2 regions of the Mesorhizobium koreense genome follow, and region 1 is predicted to be linked to the other one. Evidence: riboswitches for the same ligand, from Rfam matches in the RefSeq annotation. Region 1 holds a riboswitch; the other holds the start of a gene.

Region 1 (7,815 bases):
GCCTGGCGCTCAACACTGTGTTCTACGTGCTCGGATCGCTGTCGAGGGCATCGAAGCCGCGCGAGCGTATCCAGGCGGCGCTGTTCGTGCCGCGAGACGCAGGCCCGATGCCAGCCTTCCGGCGCTCGCGCACGACCATAACCGTCAACGACATCAAGGACACGATCTCGCGCTATCTCGGCATGGAGCGGACGGAACGTTCGTTCCAGACCTTCGAGGAACAGGAGGGCCATCCCATTCCCGGCAACGCGCCGGCCAGCATGGAGACCATCCGCTTTTCCGAGCAGCTACTGGCGAGCGCCGTCGGGTCGTCCTCGGCACGCCTCATCCTATCGCTCCTCGTCCAGCGGAACGACCGCTCGGCGAAGGACGCCTACCGCCTGCTCGACGACGCCTCCGACGCCCTCCAGCACAATCGCGACCTTTTGCAGATCGCGCTCGACCAGATGGAGCAGGGCATCACGGTCTTCGACAAGGATCTGAGGCTGACCTGCTGGAACCGTCAGTACCGCACACTGTTCGATCTGCCCGACGAACTCGGCCAAGTGGGGGTGTCGCTCGGGCGCATCCTGGCTTTCTTGGCCAAACGCGGCGATATCCTCCAGCCGGAAGAGGCCGAGACGCTCGATCGGCTGACTACCTTCGGCCTGTCATGGCAGCTCGAACTGAGGACGAGCGGGCGTATCATCGAATTGCGGTCCAACCCGATGCCTGACGGCGGCATCGTCGCCACCTATGCCGACATTACAGCCCGCGTTCAGGCGGATGCCGAACTGAAGCGCATCAACGAAACGCTGGAGCAGCGGGTTACCACCCGCACCGGCGAACTGGTGCGCGTCAACGAAGAACTGGCGCAGGCGCAGAAAATCGCCGAGGAGGCCAATCTCGGCAAGACGCGCTTCCTCGCTGCGGCCGGCCACGACATCCTGCAGCCGCTCAACGCGGCACGACTCTACTGCTCCTCGCTGATCGAGAAGGCCGGCGCCGGGGAGCCGAGCGAAGCCGCCCGCAATATCGAATCCTCACTGGAATCGGTGGAAACCATCCTCGGCATGGTGCTCGATATCTCGCGCCTCGACACCGGTGCGCTGAAGCCGTCCGAAACGGTCTTCCGTCTCGACGAACTTCTGCAGCAGATCGCCACCGACTTCCAGCCAATGGCGGAGGCCAAGCGGCTCCACATGACGATGGTGCCTTCCTCGCTGATGGTGAGGACCGACCGCAACATGCTCAGGCGCGTCGTGCAGAACCTTGTCTCCAACGCCATCAAATATACACGCGAGGGCCGCATCCTGGTCGGCGTCAGGCGGCGTGGGGAACTCGTCGAAATCCAGGTTTTCGATTCCGGCATCGGCATTCCCGAGGACAAGCTGAACACCGTGTTCCGCGAATTCACCCGGCTCGACGAGGGCGTGCGTGAGGCGCCCGGGCTCGGGCTCGGGCTGTCGATCGTCGACCGCATCGCGCGGGTCCTGAGGCTGGAACTGCACCTGCAATCGCTGAAGGGCAAGGGCACGCGCTTCTCCGTCATCCTACCGGTCACGCATGAGGCGCCACAGGCGGCAATCGTCGAATCGGCACCTGGTTCCGGGCCTGTCTGTGCGCTTTCTGGCCTCTCGGTGCTCTGTATCGACAACGATCCGCGCATCGTCGAAGGCATGCGCCTTCTTCTCGAGGGGTGGGGATGCGCAGTCCGCACGGCCTCGGGTTCGACCGTGCTCGATGAACAATCGTCCGCCGAGCCCGACGTTATCCTGGCGGATTATCATCTGGACGGCGAGAACGGCCTGGAGCTGATCGCGCGATTGCGTTCGCGCTACGGACAGGACACGCCGGCCCTGCTCCTGACTGCCGATCGCTCGGAAGAGTTGAAAGCGATGGCCGAACGCATGGAAGTCGGCGTCCTCAACAAGCCGATCAAGCCGGCGGCGCTGCGCGCCATGCTTTCACGCTATCGCAAGGTGCTGTCGGCCGCCGAGTGAGGCTCCACGGATACAGCGTCAGCCTGCCGCCTGCAACGGCTCGCCGCCGATCTTCGAAAGCAGGATGACGGCCTGGGTGCGGCTGTCGACGCCGAGCTTCTGCAGGATCGCGGAGACGTGCGCCTTGACGGTTGCTTCGGAGACGTTGAGTTCGTACGCGATCTGCTTGTTCAAAAGCCCTTCCGCCAGCATGCCCAGTACGCGCGTCTGCTGCGGCGTCAGCGTCTGGATGCGGCCGATCAGGTCCGATATCTCGGCATCCGCCTCTACGCCCAGATCGATATCCTTCGGCGTGGCTATACCGCCGCCGAGCACGGTCTCGATCCCGCCCCGGATTTCCTCCATCCCCGCAGATTTGGAGATGAAGCCGGAGGCGCCGAGTTCCAGCGCCCGGCGAATGGTGACGACATTGTCATGGGCGGAAACGACGATCACCGGCACCGCCGAATGCAGACCGCGCAGCGCCACGAGCGCGGAGAGGCCGCTGGCGCCGGGCATGGAGAGGTCGAGCAGGACCAGATCCACGTCCTCATTGGCAACGAGAGCGGCCTTGGCACTTTCAAAATCGCCGGCCTCGATGATCGTCGGGTTATTACCGATGGTCGAGAGCGCCTGCTTCAGCGCGCCTCGGAAAAGCGGATGATCGTCGGCAATGACGAATTTGTAGTCCGATTGCACCGATGCCCTCCCCAGGATCGCACGGATCGTTGTCTTGTCCGAACGCGACGAAAGTTCAATTATGCGGGGAGCCCATGGATTTGCAAGCGGACAGCGGTTGCGGTCAGTTGACCATGCGTGTGTTATCCGGGATATCGAGCGAAAAGGCGGGAATATCGACCTCGAAAGTGGCGCCCAGCCGGTCGCAAAGCGTATAGCGGCCGACCATGATGCCGGACGGCGTGGAGAGCGGGCAGCCGGAGGTGTATTGAAAGCTGTCGCCTGGCTCAAGCTCCGGTTGTTCGCCGACAACGCCCGGCCCGCGCACTTCCTCGACCTTGCCTGCGCCGTCGATGATGTGCCAATAGCGCGAAAGAAGCTTTACGAACCCGTCGGAATTGTTGGCGATCGTGATCCTATAGGCCCAGACATAGTGCCCGTCCTCCGGGTCGGAGCGGTCGGCCAGATAGAAGGGCTCGACGCAGACCTCTATGTCGCGGGTCACGGCGCGATACATGACGCAATCCTTCCGGGGCACAATCCTTCCTGGAACCCTTCATGAAGCACAGAATCGCGCAGGGCGCGGCCCCGGTCAACGCCTGACACGAATGTGAGCGGTGCTTGCTGCCCAATCCCCGCTGCGACAGCTATAGGAAACGTTCGGGAGAACGCGATGCTGGACGGCTGGACAAGGAAACGTATCGATCCGCTGGTCCGGCCGGCAGCGATCATGGCAGCACGGGCGGGCCTTTCGGCCAATGCGATCACCGTCACCGGTTGTATCGTCGGGCTCGCGGCTGCGGCATCGATCGCAAATGGCTGGCTCGCCGCCGGACTTCTTCTGATCCTTGCCAGTCGTTTCGGAGACGCGCTCGACGGCGCGGTCGCCTGCATCCGCGGGAAGACCGATCTCGGCGGCTACCTCGATATCGTGCTGGATTTCGTTTTCTACGGCGCGGTGCCGATGGGTTTCGTGTTCGCCGATCCGGCCACGAACGCCGTTCCCGGCGCCGCGCTCATCCTGTCCTTCTACATCAACGGCTCAAGCTTCCTCGCCTATGCAATCATGGCGGAGCGGCGGAAGCTCCAAACCGACGCACGGGGTTCGAAATCGCTTTATTTCACCACCGGGCTTGCCGAGGCGACCGAGACGATCGCGGCATTCGCGCTCGCCTGCATATTCCCCGGCTGGTTCCCCGTCATTGCCTGGGTGTTCGCTGCGATGACGCTCTATACCGCACTCTGCCGCATCGTACTCGCCGTACGGACGTTCCGGTAACGCTTAAGCCGCCCTAGAAAGCGCGCGGTCGATATCGGTCATGAGATCGTCCACATCCTCCAGGCCGACCGACAGCCTGACCGTTCCCGGATTGATGCCCAGTTCCGCGCGGGCCTCTTCGGTGAGGTTCTTGTGCGTCGTCGTCGCAGGATGGGTGATGAGGCTTTTGGCGTCACCCAGATTGTTGGAAATACGGATGATCTCCAGCGCGTTCTGGAAAGCGAAGGCGCCTTGCTTGCCACCCTTCACGTCTATGCACAGAAGCGTCGAGCCGCCCTTCATCTGCTTCTTCACGATATCGGCCTGCGGATGGTCGGCTCGGCCGGGATAGATCAGGCGCTCGACATGGGTATGCCCGGCCAGGAAATCGGCGATGCGTCCGGCGCTCTCCGTCTGCTGGCGCACACGAAGCGGCAGCGTCTCCAGGCCCTTGAGCAGCGTCCATGCGTTGAAGGGCGACAGCGACGGGCCGGTGTGGCGGAAATAATCGTGCAAATTCTTTTCGATCCATTCCTTGTCGGAAAGAACGATGCCGCCCAGGCAGCGCCCCTGCCCGTCAATGTGCTTGGTCGCGGAATAGACGACGACATGAGCGCCGAGTTCGAGCGGCTTCTGCTGCATGGGCGTGGCGAAGACATTATCGACCACGAGGCGCGCGCCGATCGAATCCGCCAGTTTCGCAACGGCGGCGATGTCGGCCACTTCGAGCGTCGGATTGGTCGGGCTTTCGAGGAAGAACAGCTTCGTGTTCGGCCTAATCCCCTTTTCCCACGCCGACAGATCGGTTCCGTCGACCAGGGTCGATTCGACGCCATACGCCGGCATCTGCTTCTCGATGATCCAGCGGCAGGAGCCGAAGAGCGCGCGGGCCGCGACGACGTGATCACCGGCCTTCACCGAACAGAGCAGCGCCATCGCCACGGCCGCCATGCCGGACGCGGTGGCGCGGGCGTCCTCCGCCCCTTCCAGCGCGCACATGCGCTTTTCGAACATGTCCACCGTGGGATTGGCGTAGCGGGAATAAATGAACCCTTCCGCCTCACCCTTGAAGCGTGCTTCGGCGGCTTCGGCGGTGTCATAAACGAAGCCCTGCGTCAGATAGATCGCCTCGGATGTCTCGCCGAAGCCCGATCGGAGCGTGCCGCCATGGACCAGTTTCGTCTGCGGCTTCCAGTTTGCTCCATTCGTCATCGGGACACCCTCAAAAACAAAAAACCGGCCCGCGAAATTCAAATCGCGTACCGGTCCGAAATCGGTCCTTTAGCGACTTGTTTAACGTGGCTGCAAGCCGACCGGCCAAATCACCACGGGATAAGGTCCTTTATGCCGTTGCCCCGCTTGCGTCAATCGGCAAGTGAATATCACGATAAACGTGAAATTTCGGGAGCCATACGTGCGGACAACCGGCATCCTGCCCGACCGCGATATCGCGGCGCTATTCAAGAGCGGCGCGCTCTCCTCCGCGCGTGTGCTCGACGATGACCAGATCCAGCCGGCAAGCCTCGATCTCAGGCTTGGCGCAAAGGCTTACCGCGTCCGTGCCAGTTTCCTTCCGGGCCCCGCGCACAGCGTCGCCGACAAGCTCGACCACCTGAAGCTGCATGAGATCGACCTCGAGCCGGGCGCGGTGCTGGAAACGGGCTGCGTCTACATCGTGCCGCTGATGGAGGAACTAAAGCTGCCGCCGGACGTCGCCGCCTCCGCCAACCCGAAAAGCTCGACCGGCCGCCTCGACATCTTCACCCGCGTCATGACCGATCACGGCCCGGAATTCGACAAGATACCGGCCGGCTATGCCGGGCCGCTCTATATGGAGGTCAGTCCGCGCACTTTCCCGATCGTGGCGCGCACCGGTTCGCGCCTGGCGCAGATCCGCTTTCGCAAGGGCCATGCGGTACTCGGGGAAAACGAACTTGCGGCGCTGCACCGGCGCGAGCGGTTGGTCGCGGCGGACGAGCCCAATATCACCGGCGGCGGCATAGCACTCTCCATAGACCTTACGGGGGACAAGAACGGTCTTGTCGGCTATCGCGGCAAGCACCATACCGGACTGATCGATGTCGACCGGCGCGCCGTGCAGGATCAGCACGATTTCTGGGAGCCGCTCTACAGCCGCGGCAAGGGCGAACTGATCCTCGACCCCGACGAGTTCTACATCCTCGTCAGCCGGGAGGCGGTGCATGTGCCGCCGGACTACGCCGCCGAGATGACGCCCTTCGATCCGCTGGTAGGCGAATTCCGTGTTCACTATGCCGGCTTCTTCGACCCCGGTTTCGGCCATTCGGCGGCCGGTGGAACCGGCAGCCGCGCGGTGCTTGAGGTTAGAAGCCACGAAGTGCCTTTCATCCTCGATCACGGCCAGATCGTCGGAAGGCTGGTCTACGAGCACCTGTTGGCGCGGCCGGATGCTCTCTACGGCGCCGACCTCAAATCGAACTACCAGGCGCAGGGCCTGAAACTATCCAAGCATTTTCGCTGACGAGCGCGATCAAGACGGGGCCTTTCGGGCAGGGCGGCGCCGCGCGACCGGCTTGCCGGCCTTCTCGCGAGCAGCCTTTTTGGCCGCCGCTTCGGCCTTTTCCTCTTTCTCCCGCTCGTCTTCCCGATGCCGGATCGCGACCAGGGCCGATGCCACGAGGCCGGTTGGCACAGCGATGATGCCAAGCGCGATGAACAGCATGAAGACGGTGAACAGGCGCCCGAAGAACGTGATGGGGTAGATGTCGCCATAGCCGACGGTCGTCAGCGTCACCGCCGCCCACCACATGGCGTCGAAGACGGAACGGAACTTGTCCGGCTGGGCATCGTGCTCGCACTGATAGATGACGAGCGCGCAGACATAGAGCACGACCAGCGCCGTGATGCCGAAGATGATGATCTCGTCCTTGACCGCGCGCCAGGCGACGCCGAACCGGTCAAGCGCCGCCGTGTAGCGCGCCAGTTTGAAAAGCCGGGCCAGCCGCAGCAGCCTGAGCGCCCGGATCGCGCGTAGGTCTATGCCGCTGCCGGTCGCAAGAAGCGCGATATAGAAGGGAGCGATCGCCAAAAGATCCACAACCCCGAAAAAGCTGCGCGCATAGCCGAGAGGGCGGGGTGTAGTGAGCAATCTGAGCACATATTCGGTGGTGAAGACCGCGATTACGAAGATTTCGAAAACATAAAGCGCTTCGACCGCCGATGGAGGCAGATCAGGCAGCGTCTCTACACCCATGGCGACGGTCGAAAGGATGATGATGGCATCCAGGAAGAGTTCAATATAGTGACCGAGACCCGGATGACGGCCGTCGAGCGCCGTCGCGACATGCTCTTTCCAATGCATCGGTCCCCTCCGTCGCGCATTCGAGGCCGAGACATAGCAGTCGAGCTATCGCCAGCGAAAGCTGCCGATTGCCAAAAACGGCGCCGACAAGCCGCTTGACAGGCTGGTATGGCCTCGTGGATTAATGCGGCCGTCGCGGGTGTAGCTCAATGGTAGAGCAGCAGCTTCCCAAGCTGAATACGAGGGTTCGATTCCCTTCACCCGCTCCACCTGTTCTGGCGGGCCTGTTTCATCGGCGATCGGTGAGAGAACGGCGCTTATGGCTGGACCCAACCCGAGACCCTCCACATCGCGCAAACGGACCGCAGCTTGGCGGAGCAAGCTGCGGTATATTGGACTTCACCGCCCTGAGCCCCATCTTGAAATTCGCGGATGAAAGATACTCAGCTCACGCATAACTGTCTCTTCGGTGCCGATGGTAGCTACACCATCCCGGAGCACCGTGCTTTGTGCCAGCAAGCCTCAAGATCCACCTCATGGCCGGATCATGAGGATGGCATCACTGCTGGGGAGTGCCAGACGCTTTCGATAGTTGCAGTTCTCCCGTTGCCCCCGATGGTGTGATGCCAAACACGCGC
Region 2 (7,815 bases), 1.8 Mb from region 1:
GGCTGGTATCTGGGCAAGATGAACATGATCCCGATCGATCGCGGCAGCCCGGCCAAGGCGCTCAGGAAGGTCGTGGTCGAGGCACGGAAACGCGCCGAGCAGGGCCGCCAGATCATCATCTACCCCGAGGGGACGCGGCGGCCGCCGGGGGCGGAGCCGGCCTACAAGCACGGCATCGCGGAGATTTATTCGAGGCTCGGCATCCCGGTGGTGCCTGTGGCACATGTGGCGGGGCTCTATTGGCCGCGCCGTCGCTTCCTGCGCTATCCGGGCGTCATCAGAGCGCGATTCCTGCCGCCGATCCCACCCGGCCTTTCCCGCACCGAGTTCATGGCGCGGCTGATCGAGGCAACCGAGAAGGCCTGTGACGCGTTGCTGATCGAGGCCGCACAGTCCGAAAATCCACCGCCGCTGCCACCGACGGCGGTCGAACGGCTCAAACAACTCGGAGTGCCAGTCTCCGAGAACGCCATCGAGGCCTAGTCGCGCGGCAGTCTGGCGGCGACGCTTTCAAGCCAATGATCATGTATGCCGAGCGCTTCGAGATGATGAACGGTATTGAAGACATAATCCTCGTTGCGGCCCGACTGCCCGGTGGCGCCGCGGACGACGGAGACGGCGCGTTCGATGTCGAGGCTGCCGGCATACTGGCGGTGCGTACGGTCGACGACGAAGGACAGCGCCTCGACGGTATCGCCGCCTTCGAGGCGCACCGTCAGGAGACGTTCCAGGTAGACGTTGGTCACAAGCTCGCGCTCGCGGAGATATGCCGTCACTTCATCCCTGAGCGCGCCTGGCACGCGGAAGGCAAGCCCGACGCAGGAGCCGCCACGGTCGAGCCCAAGCACGAGGCCGGGGCGCGTTTCCGTCCCTCGATGCACCCAGGAATAGATGCAGAGCGACCGGCGGAAACCATGCAGATGGGCGCGGCGCGCCTCGACATGAGCAAAACCCGGCCGCCAGATCAGCGAGCCGTAGCCGAAAACCCAAAAATCGCCCATATGGCCTGCCTCGATCTCCTGCCGATTCGTTCGCTGGGCCTAACGAGACCGACAGCATGACGTCAAGTAACCTGCCGCAACGCCGCCGGCGTTCCGTGCTTCTCCTTTGGTTTGTGGCGCTCTTGGTCCTGATCGGGGTCGTCTACACATTCGCCTGGATGCGTCTGGCGGACGTAGTGCGTTCGCGCGTGGAGGGGACGCTTACGGCCCTGCGCGCGACGGGTGCGACCGCCGACTGCGCCAATCATGAGGTCCGCGGCTTCCCGCTGCACTTCATCCTCGAGTGTGAATCGATCCGCTATGCCGACCCGGCTGGCCTGTCAGAGGTCTCGACGGCGTCTATGCGTGCCTCGGCCGATATCTTCGATCCGCGGCGCATCCGTATCCGGATTGCCCAGCCGGCGCTTGTCAAGGCGCCCGCCGTCGGCCAACTCGTGGTCCACTGGCGCAAGATGGATGGAGAACTCTTTCCGCCGCTCGGTGGCGATGCGGCGATATCGGTCGAAGGCGAGGCGCTGGTCGCCGAGCGTGCGCAAGCCGAGCCAATGCTGACCATTGCTTCGATGAACGGCACCGCGCGAGCGATTGACAAGGATGCTTATCTCGACGCGCGTTTCGAAGGGCTGGAATTCGGGCCTTCATGGCCCGATCTCGGCGCCTTGCCGCCTCTTTCGGGGAAAGCCGACGTGACCGTCGCCGATGGCGCCGCGCTCGCCTTTGCGGATGCGCGGAGCTTTCGCGGGCATTCGGCGACAATCAGGGAACTGACGCTTTCGCCGAGCGACGACGCCAGCATTACCGTGAAAGGCCGCGCTTCGGTGGACGATGAGGGACGGCTCGACGCCGACCTCAAGGTTCGGCTGCGTAATCCGGATGAATTGGCGGCGGCGCTCAAGCTCGCTTTTCCCGAAGCCGCCAGGGAGATCGACAACGCCGCCGCCATGGTGGCCGTGCTGGGCAGCGATCCTCTGGTGCCGGTCACCATCCACAAGGGCAAGGTGACCGTCGGCTTTATTCCGCTCGGCCGTATCCCGCCGCTGCGATAGCCGACTGGTCAGGTCTTCGAGGCGGCGCCCTTCTCCGGGTGCGCGGCCACCTGGCGGCCGAAATCCGGCACGTCCACTTCCTGCCCGGCCTCGATGATCGAGCGGCGGATGGCGCGGGTGCGGGTGAAAAGATCGAAGAGCTTCTCCCCGTCGCCCCAGCGGATAGCCCGCTGCAGCGAAGCGAGGTCCTCCGAGAAGCGTGCCAGCATCTCCAGGATCGCGTCCTTGTTGTGCAGGCAGACGTCGCGCCACATGGTCGGGTCGGAAGCGGCCAGGCGGGTGAAGTCACGAAAGCCCGAGGCGGAATATTTGATGACTTCCGACTTGGTCACGGTCTGCAGATCGTCCGCCGTGCCGACGATGTTGTAGGCGATGATGTGCGGCAGGTGCGAGACAATGGCGAGCACCATGTCGTGATGGTCGGGATCCATCGTGTCGACGTTGGAGCCGCAGCGGCGCCAGAATTCCGACAGTTTCTCCAGTGCGACGGGATCGGTTCCGGGCAGCGGCGTGAACACGCACCAGCGGTTCTCGAACAGTTCCGCGAAGCCGGCGTCCGGGCCGGATTTCTCGGTGCCGGCGAGCGGGTGGCCGGGAATGAAATGGACACTCTCCGGCAATTTCGGGCGCATCTGCGCGATCACAGAGCCTTTGGTCGAGCCGACGTCGGTGACGATGGCGCCGGGTTTCAGCGCCGGTGCGATCGCCTCCGCGACCTCACCGGAAGCGCCGACCGGCACCGAGACGACGACGAGGTCGGCATCGGCCACGGCAATTGCGGGATCGGCCGAATAGGAATCGCCGAGGCCGAGTTCCTCGGCGCGCGCCAGCGTGACGGCACTGCGGGTGGAGATCGAGACATGGCCGGCGAGGCCCTTGCGGCGGATGACGCGCGCCAGCGAAGAGCCGATCAGGCCGATGCCGATGAGAGCGATTTTGTCGAAAAGCGGTTCGGACATGGTCACGACCTAAGAAATTCGGCAAGCGCCGACACGACGCCACGATTGGCTTCCTCCGAGCCTATGCTCATGCGAAGCGCGTTCGGAAAGCCGTAGGCCGATACGCGGCGCAGGATGAAGCCGTGCTTGACCAGGAACGCGTCCGCCGCCTCGGCGGTGCGCTTGCCCCCTGGAAGATGGACGAGGATGAAATTGCCGACGCTTGGCGTGACGCGCAGGCCGAGCGCCGCCAGTTCCTTCGTCAGCCAGTCGCGCCAGACCTCGTTGTGCTCCGCCGCCTGGGCGACATGGGCGCGGTCGCGCATGGCGGCGGCGCCGGCTGCGATCGCCGCAGCGCTGACATTGAAGGGATCGCGGATGCGGTTGACGACATCGACCACTTCGGAAGGCGCGTACATCCAGCCGATGCGCAGCCCGGCGAGACCATAGATCTTGGAGAAGGTGCGCGTCATGACGACGTTGCGGGCCGACGAGACAAGCTCGATGCCGGCCTCGTAGTCGTTGCGGCGCACATATTCGGCATAGGCCGCATCGAGCACGAGGAGCACGTTGGCCGGAAGGCCCGCGTGCAGCCGTCGTACCTCCTCGAAGGGAATGTAGGTGCCGGTCGGGTTGTTGGGGTTGGCGAGGAAGACCATGCGGGTCTTCGACGTGACGGCGGCGAGGATGGCGTCGACATCGGCGCGCTCGTCCTTCTCCGGCGCGGAGACGGGAACGGCGCCAACCGACAGGATCTGTATCCTGTAGACGAGGAAGCCGTGCTCGCTGAAAATACCCTCGTCGCCGGGGCCGAGATAGGCACGGGTGAGCAGCGCCAGGAGATCGTCGGAGCCATTGCCGCAGACGATGTTCGCCGGATTGAGACCATGCACCTCCGCGATCGCCTGGCGCAGCGCGACAGCTTGACCGTCCGGATAGAGTTCGAGATGGTTGCCGACCTCGCGCAGCGCTTCCATGGCCGCCGGGCTGGCTCCGAGCGGCGTCTCGTTGGCGGAAAGCTTGTGCACCTTCGCCGCTCCCGGCGCATGGCCGCCGCCGGGAACATAGGCGGCAATATCCATTATGCCGGGCCGCGGGAGAGGGCGCTTTATCTCGTTCATGGGAGGTTCCAGTCGAAGGGCGGTTTGCTCTAGCAAAGCTTTTCCGTTGACGCAAAGGCCGGCCGGTCCTAAAACCCTCACATTCCGTGGTGATTTGGCCGGTCGGCTTGCAGCCACGTTAAAGAAGTCGCTAAAGGACCGTTCAGGACAAAATCCGATGGGCCGGTCGCGATTTCGCCGCCGGCTTTTTTGTCTGGAGCATATCCGATGCCGATCAAGATCCCCGACCAACTTCCCGCCCGCGAGATACTCGCACGCGAGGGCGTCGCCATCATGGACGAGAGGACGGCGCTGCGCCAGGACATCCGCCCGCTGCAGATCGGGCTCCTGAACCTGATGCCGAACAAGATCCGCACGGAGACGCAGTTCGCGCGGCTGATGGGCACGACGCCGCTTCAGGTGGAACTGACGCTGGTACGCATCGGCAACCACAAGGCCAAGAATACGCCCGAGGAGCATCTCATCGCCTTCTACCAGACATGGGCGGAGGTAAAGGCGCGCAAGTTCGACGGTTTCATCATCACCGGCGCGCCCATCGAGTTGCTGCCTTTCGAGGAGGTGACCTATTGGGAGGAGTTGAAGCGCATCCTCGACTGGACGACGACCAACGTCCATTCCTCCTTCTTCATCTGCTGGGGGGCGATGGCCGCCGCCTGGCACTTCCATGGCATTCAGAAGCATACGTTGGAGAAGAAGGCCTTCGGCGTTTTCCGCCACCGCAACAATTCGCCGGCCTCGCCCTATCTGGCGGGATTTTCCGACGATTTCTCCATTCCGGTCTCACGCTGGACGGAGGTGCGCGCAGACGATATCCACGCCGGCGCGCCGCTTGAACTGCTGGTGGAATCGGATGCGACCGGCCCTTGTCTCGCCACCGAGACGGCTGGCAACCGGCTCTACATGTTCAACCACATCGAGTACGATTCCACTTCTCTCAAGGAGGAATACGATCGGGACGTGGCTGCCGGGACCTCGATCGGGGTGCCGCACGGATATTATCCGGATGACGATCCGACGCGCCAGCCGCTCAACCGCTGGCGCTCGCACGCGCACCTGTTGTTCGGCAACTGGATCAACCAGGTCTACCAAACCACGGCCTACGACATCGGGAATATCGGCAAGAAACCGCAGCCGCTCGTGGCGTGACGGTGCGCAGGACACCGCCACGGCAGGCTGTCTATCGACGTGCCGGAAAAATGTACCGGGTCTATCGCCGTGCCGCCGCCTCGAAGGTCATATCGCAAGGCCGGGCCTGAGAGGCGGTCACCATTTCCAGTATCCGGTCGCGAGCCATCTCCTCGCTCGCCGCGCGGAGTGTGGCAATGCAACGGTCATACTGGCTGGCCATCACCAGGCGGATATCCTCGCTCGTCTCGAGCTCGTGAACGAACGCGTCGCGCTCGCTGACGGCAAGGTTGTGCGCGCGGATCATCGTCTCCGTTTCGGCCGCGCCGAATACGACATGGATCGACTTCATCTTGCGTTCCTTTCCGTCCGGTCAGGCGTGTAGTCCGCCTTTGTTCGTGGCCATGACGTTAGGGAAGAATCATGTCACCCGTACGACGAAAGTGGAACGTTCCGATGACATTTTCGCGCGCGCTATCGCGACAAAGGTAAATTTTCAGTTCGTCTCCTGCCCCGCTTCGGCTGGCGGCTTTTCCTTTTCCGGTGGCGAAGGCACGTGCATCGGCTTGAGTGATCGGCCGCCCGGGTCCTTTTCGAGATGGAGCGTGCGCGAGAATATCTTGTCGGCAAATCCGGCACGGCCGATATAGAGGATCGTCGCGTCCTTCAGCCTCTTCGTCAGCACTGCGGCCGCCCGCTTGCGCGCGTCGCCCTCCAGCATATCCAGCGCCTCGTCGATGATGACCCAGTCCGGCCGGTGCAGGTCGAGCCGGGCAAAGGCGAGTTGATGCTGCTCCTCGTCGCTCAGCTCGCGCTCCCAGCGCGAGTTTCGGTCGAGAGAGGCGACGAGGCGCTCGAGACCGGCCCGCTTGAGAGCGCCAGCGAATTCGCTCTCCTCGAAAGAATCCTCTCCCAAAGGATAGGACATGGCCTGTCGCAGCGCGCCCGGCGGGAAATAGGGCGTGCGCGGGACGAAGGTGATCGCCTCGTTTTCCGGCATGCCGATATGACCGCTGCCCCATGGCCATAACCCGGCGAGTGCCCGGAAGAACAGCGTCTTGCCGGTTCCGGGATCGCCGGTGACCAGCACCTTCTTGCCGGTGGCGATGGTGACGCGCTTTTCCTTGAGCCTCGTACAGCCGCTCGGCGAGGCGATCTCGACATCCCGCAAGGTTATCCCGTCCCCGCTCGTGTGCTGGAAATCGATCTGCTTCTCCACAGCGTGCAACTCGTCCGTACGGGTCAGCGCAAAGCGGAAGGCGGCGATACGCAAGAGCGTCGCGCGCCAATCGGTGATCGTGTTGATATTGGCCACGAACCAGCGCAGCGAGGAGTGGACGTGGTTGAAGGCGCCGACAGCCATCATCAGCCCACCGAAACTCATATCGCCGGCGAAATAGACGGGCGCTGCTATGATGATCGGAGCCACGATCGTCACCCATCCATAGGCGTCGGTGACCCAGTCGAGGCGAACGTTCGCGGTGACAAGGCGACGCAGGACACCGACCAAGGTGCCAAGGTCGCGCTCCAGCCGGCGCTGCTCGTCCGCCTGGCCGCCGGCGAGCGTGACGGCATCGACATGCTCGTTTACGCGCACCAGTGAGTAACGCAAATCTGCCTCGCGGGCGTAGCGTTCGCCGGTCAGGCCGATCAGGGGCCGCCCGACCAGCCAGCTCAGCCATGAGGCCGAGGCGGCGTAGATGATCGCCGCCCAGACCATGTAGCCGGGTATCTGGAAGCTGTGGCCCGATACGTGGAAGGTGAAACCCGACGAAAGCGACCAGAGTACACCGACGAAGGAGACGAGCAGCACCGTCGACTGCACGAGCCCGATCGCCAGCGATGTGGAGAGGTCGGTCAGATGACCGGAATCCTCGTGCATGCGCTGGTCGGGGTTGACGCCAATCGCGCCCGCGTTCGCCAGCCGGAAGGCGCGCCTTCCCTTCAGCCATTCGCCAATCAGGTCGAGGGTGAGGCCTTCGCGCAGCCTGAGCTTGAGCATCTGGCTCAGCCATGTCTGGAAGACGCCGAGGACGAGCAGTCCGCCGGCGATCAGGAAGAAGATCACAAGCTGATGGAAGAAGTCGGGAACGTCGCGGCGTTCGATGGCGTCGTAGAAAGGGCGGTACCAACGGTTGAGGATGATCTGGCCGCCGGCATTCGCTAGGATCATGGTGAACATGCCGCCCGAAAGCCAGAAGATCGTATTGCGTAGCGGTGATGCCATGAAGGCGCGCGTCATCATCGCCATTTGCTCGCGCAGGCTATAGTCGGCTTGTTGCGGCGGTGGCGATGCCTTTTCGGGTTCCGGCTTCTTGTCAGGCATGGGAAAAATCTTCCTGTGGCGGCGGGGTATGAATCGGGCGGCGGCTCTCGCTTCCGCCCGGCATCATTCCGAGACCGGATATGGTACGAAAAACGGCGACGTCAGCCCATCATGGTTTCCTGCTGCGTGCGACGGGCCGCAGCCGTCCCGCGCCCTGAGGCGTCAGCACCGGCACGAAGACGCGGCGCGAGGCGCGCGCCGCGACCGGCAGGCCTTGATAGAGGCGCTTCTGCGCCTCCACCACGAGGACGCCGGCGA

The links. Region 1 has a riboswitch for S-adenosylmethionine ahead of RBH77_RS23265 (O-succinylhomoserine sulfhydrylase). Riboswitches for the same ligand answer to the same signal wherever they lie in the genome.
Region 2: another riboswitch for S-adenosylmethionine. It lies ahead of metA (homoserine O-acetyltransferase MetA); the one in region 1 lies ahead of RBH77_RS23265 (O-succinylhomoserine sulfhydrylase).

The regions. Positions count from the first base shown of each region.
Region 1 covers NZ_CP134228.1:4,887,183-4,894,997, forward strand. The annotation lists gene RBH77_RS23245 (hybrid sensor histidine kinase/response regulator) at 1-1,982, shown strand, start outside; gene RBH77_RS23250 (response regulator transcription factor) at 2,001-2,660, opposite strand; gene apaG (Co2+/Mg2+ efflux facilitator ApaG/CorD) at 2,764-3,156, opposite strand; gene RBH77_RS23260 (CDP-alcohol phosphatidyltransferase family protein) at 3,313-3,918, shown strand; gene RBH77_RS23265 (O-succinylhomoserine sulfhydrylase) at 3,922-5,109, opposite strand; SAM riboswitch at 5,159-5,236, opposite strand; gene RBH77_RS23270 (2'-deoxycytidine 5'-triphosphate deaminase) at 5,312-6,397, shown strand; gene RBH77_RS23275 (ion transporter) at 6,407-7,237, opposite strand; tRNA gene RBH77_RS23280 (tRNA-Gly) at 7,373-7,446, shown strand; gene RBH77_RS23285 (sulfatase-like hydrolase/transferase) at 7,737-7,815, opposite strand, start outside.
Region 2 covers NZ_CP134228.1:1,694,237-1,702,051, forward strand. The annotation lists gene RBH77_RS08170 (lysophospholipid acyltransferase family protein) at 1-483, shown strand, start outside; gene RBH77_RS08175 (gamma-glutamylcyclotransferase) at 480-1,001, opposite strand; gene RBH77_RS08180 (DUF2125 domain-containing protein) at 1,058-2,047, shown strand; gene RBH77_RS08185 (prephenate/arogenate dehydrogenase family protein) at 2,056-3,006, opposite strand; gene hisC (histidinol-phosphate transaminase) at 3,009-4,106, opposite strand; SAM riboswitch at 4,183-4,260, shown strand; gene metA (homoserine O-acetyltransferase MetA) at 4,314-5,252, shown strand; gene RBH77_RS08200 (hypothetical protein) at 5,314-5,583, opposite strand; gene RBH77_RS08205 (ABC transporter ATP-binding protein/permease) at 5,728-7,557, opposite strand; gene RBH77_RS08210 (class I SAM-dependent methyltransferase) at 7,667-7,815, opposite strand, start outside.